Regions from separate parts of the Sphingobacterium sp. GW821-FHT03E03 genome, predicted to be linked through region 1. Evidence: riboswitches for the same ligand, from Rfam matches in the RefSeq annotation. Region 1 holds a riboswitch; the other holds the start of a gene.
What was found. Region 1 has a riboswitch for thiamine pyrophosphate ahead of thiS (sulfur carrier protein ThiS). Riboswitches for the same ligand answer to the same signal wherever they lie in the genome.
Positions count from the first base shown of each region.

Region 2: it holds a riboswitch for thiamine pyrophosphate, as region 1 does, so the genes downstream of both, thiM (hydroxyethylthiazole kinase) here and thiS (sulfur carrier protein ThiS) in region 1, are expected to answer to the same signal.

Region 1 covers NZ_JBWKUH010000004.1:116,298-119,800, forward strand. Annotated here, with positions in the region: gene thiC (phosphomethylpyrimidine synthase ThiC) at 1-1,657, opposite strand, end outside; gene thiS (sulfur carrier protein ThiS) at 1,705-1,911, opposite strand; TPP riboswitch at 1,972-2,067, opposite strand; gene AC07UV_RS06930 (alpha-L-rhamnosidase) at 2,303-3,503, shown strand, end outside.
Region 2 covers NZ_JBWKUH010000015.1:105,338-108,840, reverse strand. Annotated here, with positions in the region: gene AC07UV_RS16845 (hypothetical protein) at 1-242, shown strand, start outside; gene AC07UV_RS16840 (VanW family protein) at 296-1,138, shown strand; TPP riboswitch at 1,421-1,513, shown strand; gene thiM (hydroxyethylthiazole kinase) at 1,592-2,395, shown strand; gene thiE (thiamine phosphate synthase) at 2,385-3,017, shown strand; gene thiD (bifunctional hydroxymethylpyrimidine kinase/phosphomethylpyrimidine kinase) at 3,038-3,503, shown strand, end outside.

The sequences.
Region 1 (3,503 bases):
AAGTTTCGTCATGATATTCCCGCGCAGTGTCGGGATCCAATGATAAGTTGAACTGATCCTCCCATCGGAATTCAAATCTCGCCTTACTCAAGGCGTTGTCGCGGTACTGTGCCCCAGGATGTCCCTTGGCTAGGTCTGCAGCATGCGCAGCTAATTTGTAGGTGATGACACCATCTTTCACATCTTTTTTATTGGGCAGTCCGAGGTGTTCTTTTGGTGTCACATAACAGAGCATAGCACAGCCATACCAACCAATCATTGCGGCACCAATAGCGGAAGTAATGTGATCATAACCTGGTGCGATATCGGTTGTCAGAGGACCAAGGGTATAAAATGGCGCTTCATCGCAACATTCCAGTTGTTTTTCCATGTTTTCTTTGATAAGCTGCATCGGAACGTGGCCAGGTCCCTCGATCATCACCTGTACATCATGCTGCCAGGCAATCTTTGTTAACTCACCTAAAGTTTCCAGCTCAGCAAATTGTGCCGCGTCATTGGCATCTGCAATTGCACCGGGGCGTAGACCATCACCCAGAGAAAAAGCAACATCATACTGTTTCATGATTTGACAGATTTCTTCAAAATGGGTATAAAGGAAGTTTTCCTGATGATGGAAAAGACACCATTTAGCCATAATGGATCCACCTCTTGACACGATCCCCGTCACCCGCTGTGCTGTTAAATGGATATAACGCAAGAGAACCCCTGCATGTATTGTGAAGTATGACACACCCTGTTCGGCCTGCTCGATCAGTGTATCCCGAAATATTTCCCAGGTGAGATCTTCGGCAACACCTTTGACCTTTTCCAGCGCTTGATAGATCGGAACTGTACCTATTGGAACAGGTGAGTTGCGGATAATCCATTCGCGGGTTTCGTGGATATTTTTGCCTGTAGAAAGGTCCATGATCGTGTCAGCACCCCAGCGGCAGGCCCAAACAGCCTTTTCAACCTCTTCTTCGATACTTGAACTAACTGCACTATTACCAATATTGGCATTGATCTTTACCAAAAAATTGCGACCGATAATCATCGGTTCACTTTCCGGATGATTAATATTATTGGGGATAATTGCTCTACCAGCAGCGATCTCCTCACGCACAAACTCTGGCGTAATATATTTTCCGGCAGTTCTGGCACCGAAATTTTCGCCCGGATGCTGATGATCCATGCCTGGTGTGCTATCAGCAAGCTGCTCTATCCGTTGGTTTTCACGAATGGCAACATACTCCATCTCTGGTGTAATGATACCCTTTCTGGCATAATGTAATTGCGTCACATTTTTACCTGGCGCAGCAACTTTAGGTTTATGGCTGTAAGCAAACCGAAATTCGTCCAATGTGGTATCTGCCAGACGTTTTTGACCATATTGTGAACTGATGCCTTCAAGTTGTATGACATCCTCGCGGTCAAGGATCCACTGGTCACGAAGACGGGGAAGTCCTTTGCGGATGTCAATCTCTTGTGTCCCATCTGTATAGGGGCCGGAAGTGTCATAAATGCTGATTGGCGGGTTGATTTCGACCTGTCCGTTGCTCAATTTGGTCGGACTCAATGAAATCTGACGCATGGCCACCTGGATAGGGAAGAGTGTACCGGGAACAAAGACTTTGGTTGAATTTGGAAAAGGGGTTTGTGTGATTTTTTCTGGTGTCATGTTAATGGGGAATTAGGTATATTGAATTAAATCTGCTCCATACGATATTATCCGCCTTGTGTAGCAGTTATGAGTAGGATATGATCATTGGGTTGTAAAACTGTTGTGGTCCAGTTGTCTTTGGGAACAACGCAGTTGTTGAGAGCCACGGCAATACCTTGGGTTCTACCGGATAGCTCCGTCTGTAAAAGTTCGGCTAAAGAGCCCGGCGCAGGGGCGAAAAATCGGATTTGATGATTGATTGTTAGTTCCATTCCTTTTATTTTTTTGGTAAAACTTTAGGAATGGCCACAACAAGATACAGTAATGTATTTGGAAGATAGCTTACTTTTCCCTACGCCAGTATGATCTGGATCAGGTTATAAGGGTAAAATCTCAGCCCGCATATGCAGACACCCCTAAAGTCGATACTAATATAGGATTATTTTGATGAATAATCCAAAATATTGCTGTTAATTTTCAGTAACTAGATAGCAGGACAGTACAGTTTAATTATCTTGATAATAATTGATATATTCGTTTTTGAATCAACTAAAACAATTTAATACTTTTTGTATTCCTGTTGAATGTGTGCATTGTCACCCAGGATATAACCTAAATGCTATGCTGGGAAATGCAAAAAGCTGAACGAAGTATAAACTAAACATGCGAAAAATTTTACTGATGACGATGCTGTGTGTAAGCACAATACTGTATGCACAAAAACAAAAAGAATGTCTGCCAATTGAACTACGCTGTGAGTATCTTGTGAATCCATTGGGTGTGGATAAATCAAATCCCCGTTTAAGTTGGAGACTGGCCGATAAACGACAGGGGGCGAAGCAATCTGCTTATCAAATCGTGGTAAGTAGTGATTCACTTGCATTGGTGAAAAATAAAGCTAATATCTGGAATAGCGGAAAGCAAAAGAGTTCTGCTATGTTGATTCACTATAGTGGCACTAGCTTGAAACAGCAGACAAAGTACTATTGGAAAGTGCTTGTCTGGGACAAAAATAGTAATGAAAGTACATCTTCCATCGCTTCATTTGAGACCGGTATGATGGGGATGGAGAACTGGAAAGGGAAATGGATCAGTGATAATCAGGATATTCACGAGCAGGAAGCACCGTATTTCAGAAGAGCATTTAAAACGACCAAACCGATTAAGTCTGCCCGCGCCTATATTGCTGTGGCGGGACTTTACGAACTTTCTATAAACGGCAAAAAAATAGGTGACCATCGTCTGGATCCGATGTATACCCGATTTGATAGACGTACACTATATGTGGTGGAAGATGTGACCCGTCAGATCCAGCAGGGAAACAATGCAGTTGCTGTAGTTTTGGGGAATGGCTGGTATAATCACCAACCATTGGCGGTATGGAATTTTGACAAAGCCCCTTGGCGTAATCGTCCCACATTTTGTTTGAACCTGCGTATTGTCTATCAGGATGGTAGTGAAGAAACGCTAATTACAGATCAACAATGGAAGACGGCGGGGGGACCTATCCGTTATAATAATATCTACACTGGAGAGCATTATGATGCCCGTCTGGAGATGCCGGGATGGGATACTCCACAGTTTGACGATTCACAGTGGCATGCCATTCAGTATCGGAACCCACCCTCTACACATATTGTCTCGCAGCAAATGGTACCCATACGCCTGGTTCGATCCTATTCGCCGAAATCGATGAAAAAGATGGATGAGAAAATCTACGTCTTTGACATGGGACAGAATATGGCCGGGGTGACAAAGATAAAGGTTAGTGGTAAGGCGGGGACGGTGATCAAAATCAAGCATGGTGAACGATTACAGGAAAATGGACGCTTAGATTTGTCCAATATTGATGTATATTATCGTG
Region 2 (3,503 bases), on a different contig from region 1:
AAGCAGACAATTTCTCTTCGTGGCAGGTATTTGACACGACGGGGAAGCTCACTGCCGAATCCAAAATAGCTGTGCAAGGCAACGAAAGCACCTACCTGTTTTATCGTGATGGTACATTGGAATTGAAGATAGTCTCAAAAGAACAGGGCGATTATCAATATGAGAGCACTGTATTTGATAAGCAGAATAAAATCACCTCTAAAACAATACAAACAAAGAAAAGTTCCTCCAATTCTCAATAATTAAAACGCGCAAACTGAAATAGAAGGAAGCAATAAACCATCATTTGTTATTAGTGAAAAAACGGAAATTAATAAGTCAACGTCACCCTTTGCTGTATTTTCTTGCTGTCTGGGCAAGAAGAACACAAAGAAAAACCATTTGGTTACTGGATAATAAAAAGTACACAAAAACCAAATCTACAACAGCACTGCAGTACCGCATCAAAAAACACCAGTCCGTTTTATTAAAGAAGCTGGGAGAAAATAATATGCAGCTGCAGATCAATAAAGTGACCAATCTAAAGATTGCAGCAAAGCAGATCAATGGTATACTGATCCAGCCCGGTGAAACCTTTTCATTCTGTAAACTGGTCGGCCAGCCCACACAAAAGAAAGGCTATCTTCCGGGGATGGAATTGTCTTTCGGCGAAGCACGGGCAGGTATCGGTGGTGGAATCTGCCAGATCTCCAATCTGATCCATTGGCTTGTTATCCATAGCCCACTCACAGTCACAGAGCGTTATCACCATTCTTTTGATCCGTTTCCCGATGATGGGCGTGTATTACCTTTCGGAAGCGGTGCAACAGTGTTTTACAACTATCGCGACTATCAGTTTACCAACAATACACCCTACACGTTTCAGATCAATCTCTGGTTTACCGAAAAATGTCTTGAAGGTGAACTGAGGATCGATCAGGAACTCGATTTTGCCTATCACATCATTGAAAAAGAGCATCAATTCCTTAAAATAGGAGATCAATTCTATCGAAAAAATGAAATCTGGCGAGAAAAATTCCTAAAATTCCAGGGAGGAAAGGTTGTTGATACAGAACTCCTGACTAAAAATTTTGCCCGTGTCACTTATACCCCACCGGACTATTTGGAATTGCCAGCTGAAGACAATATAACATCTTAAGTACACCGAATTCACCGTTGAGAGCAATGCTGTTTCTTCGCAAATAGACCTGCCTGCCTGCCTGCCTGCCTGCCTGCCTGCCTGCCTGCCTGCCTGCCTGCCTGCCTGCCATTGATCATTACTGGCCTGTCGCTTCCCTCGTATATGCCCAGTCTATTTTCCTCGCTCGAATGCGGCTGAAAATACACGCGCACTCCGGTCTATTGACTAACGTCTAGTTTTACTATTCTGGGACTGAATAAAACACTGGTTATAAAAAGTCCTTTTTTTTGTCTAAGTTTGGTATGGCTTTGGGGGTATTCTGTATAGAATTGAGATAGTCCCTTCGAACCTGATTCGGTTTATACCGGCGTAGGGAAAAGCAACCGCTTAGGTATATTGAAATATACCCGACAGCCCATCTGTCTCATTTCTTCCTGACAAAGCCACCTGCAAATATAGAAAACAAAAGGAATGGAAGATTTAATTATCGATCTGTTAGCACAGGTCAGAAGACAAAAACCACTTGTACATAATATTACGAATTTGGTGGTGATGAATAACACCGCCAATGCGCTTCTCGCTCTTGGAGCTTCCCCAGTCATGGTTCACAGTCCATCCGAAGTGCGCGAGGTTGTTGACCTTGCCCAGTCGTTGGTACTTAACATCGGCACATTGAGTGAACTTACCGCCGAGTCCATGCTTGTTGCAGCGGAACATGCTAATAACATTGGCCGCCCTTGGGTATTGGATCCTGTGGGTGCGGGAATATCCGCTTTTCGCAATGACTTATTGGCAAATCTCCTGGAGTTAAAGCCAACTGTGATACGGGGAAATGCATCAGAGATCATGAGCCTCTACAATTTCAACGAGGTCAATACCAAAGGTGTAGACAGCACCTCAGATAGCAAAGCAGCTATCGGCTTTGGTAAAGCATTACAAGAACAATTGGGATCTATCATCTGTATCTCTGGAAAGGTAGACTATATCCTGTCCGAACAGCGTACCGCTGAGGTGCACAATGGGCACCCCTTGATGACCCAGGTTACCGGACTTGGCTGTAGCGCAACTGCACTCATCGGTGCATTTTTAGCAGTCACAGACCATCCTTTTGAAGCAGCGACCGCCGGTGTCTCCCTTTTGAGCTTAGCAGGTGAACTGGCTACAGCGCGATCCGCTGGTCCGGGTTCCTTACAGATGAATCTCTATGATGAACTCTATCTGCTGAATGATGAGCGTATCCGTATGCATCTCAACCTGAAACATTATGGCAATTAATCCCCTATTTCCTTATCCCTTGTATCTGGTTATCTCCGAACAGGATTGCTACCCACAATCTTGGCTCCATGTTGCCGAAGAAGCCATAATCGGCGGTGTGGATATTATTCAGTTACGCGAAAAGAACGAAACGCCGACGGGGTTTCTGGAAAAAGCCAAGAAGTTAAAACAGATTACCGATCGTTACGGAATCCCATTAATCATCAATGATGCTGTGGATATTGGGATTGAAATCGAGGCATGGGGGGTACATGTCGGACAAAACGATCGTCAACCTATAGAAATAAGGGAAAAATATGGACCGCGTCTTCAAATTGGCTGGTCGCTTGAAGATCGAACACAACTTGACAGCAAACAGATGGCCGCCGTAGACCATCTTGGAGTCAGCCCAATTTTTCCAACAAAAACAAAAACAGACACTATTACAACCTGGGGGATCAGTGGACTGGGCGAGCTACGGAATTTAACCGAAAAGCCCTTGATCGCCATCGGCGGCATGAACCTAGCTACCAGTGCAAGTGCCTGGCTGTCTGGCGTAGATTCCATTGCGGTCGTCTCGGCAATTTGCCAAAGTAAAAATCCAAGAGAGCGTAGCGCTCAATTAAAGGAATTATTAACATGAAAATAGTGAAACAATATACAGTGCCCACCGTCCTGAGTATTGCCGGTTTTGACGGCAGTGGCGGAGCAGGCATCCAAGCAGATACGAAAACCATATCAGCCCTGGGATGTTATGCAATGAACGTCTTAACGGCATTACCAATACAAAACACACAAGGGGTGCGGAATATTTACGAGATACCGACCCAAGCAGTGCGTGAGCAGCTGGATGCGATCTTCGACGATATTTATCCGGATGCGATCAAAATCGGGATGGTTCATAACATTGAGCTTGTCGAACTGATCAGCAGCTATTTGAAAGATTACCGTGGAACAATCGTATTTGATCCTGTGATGGTGTCGACAAGTGGTCACAAATTGATCAATGATGACACAATACAGGCATGTATGGACTTGCTTTTTCCACAAGCCACAATTATCACTCCCAACCTGGATGAAGTCAGTGTACTTGTCGGACGAACCATAGCTGAGGTCAAAGAAATGGAAA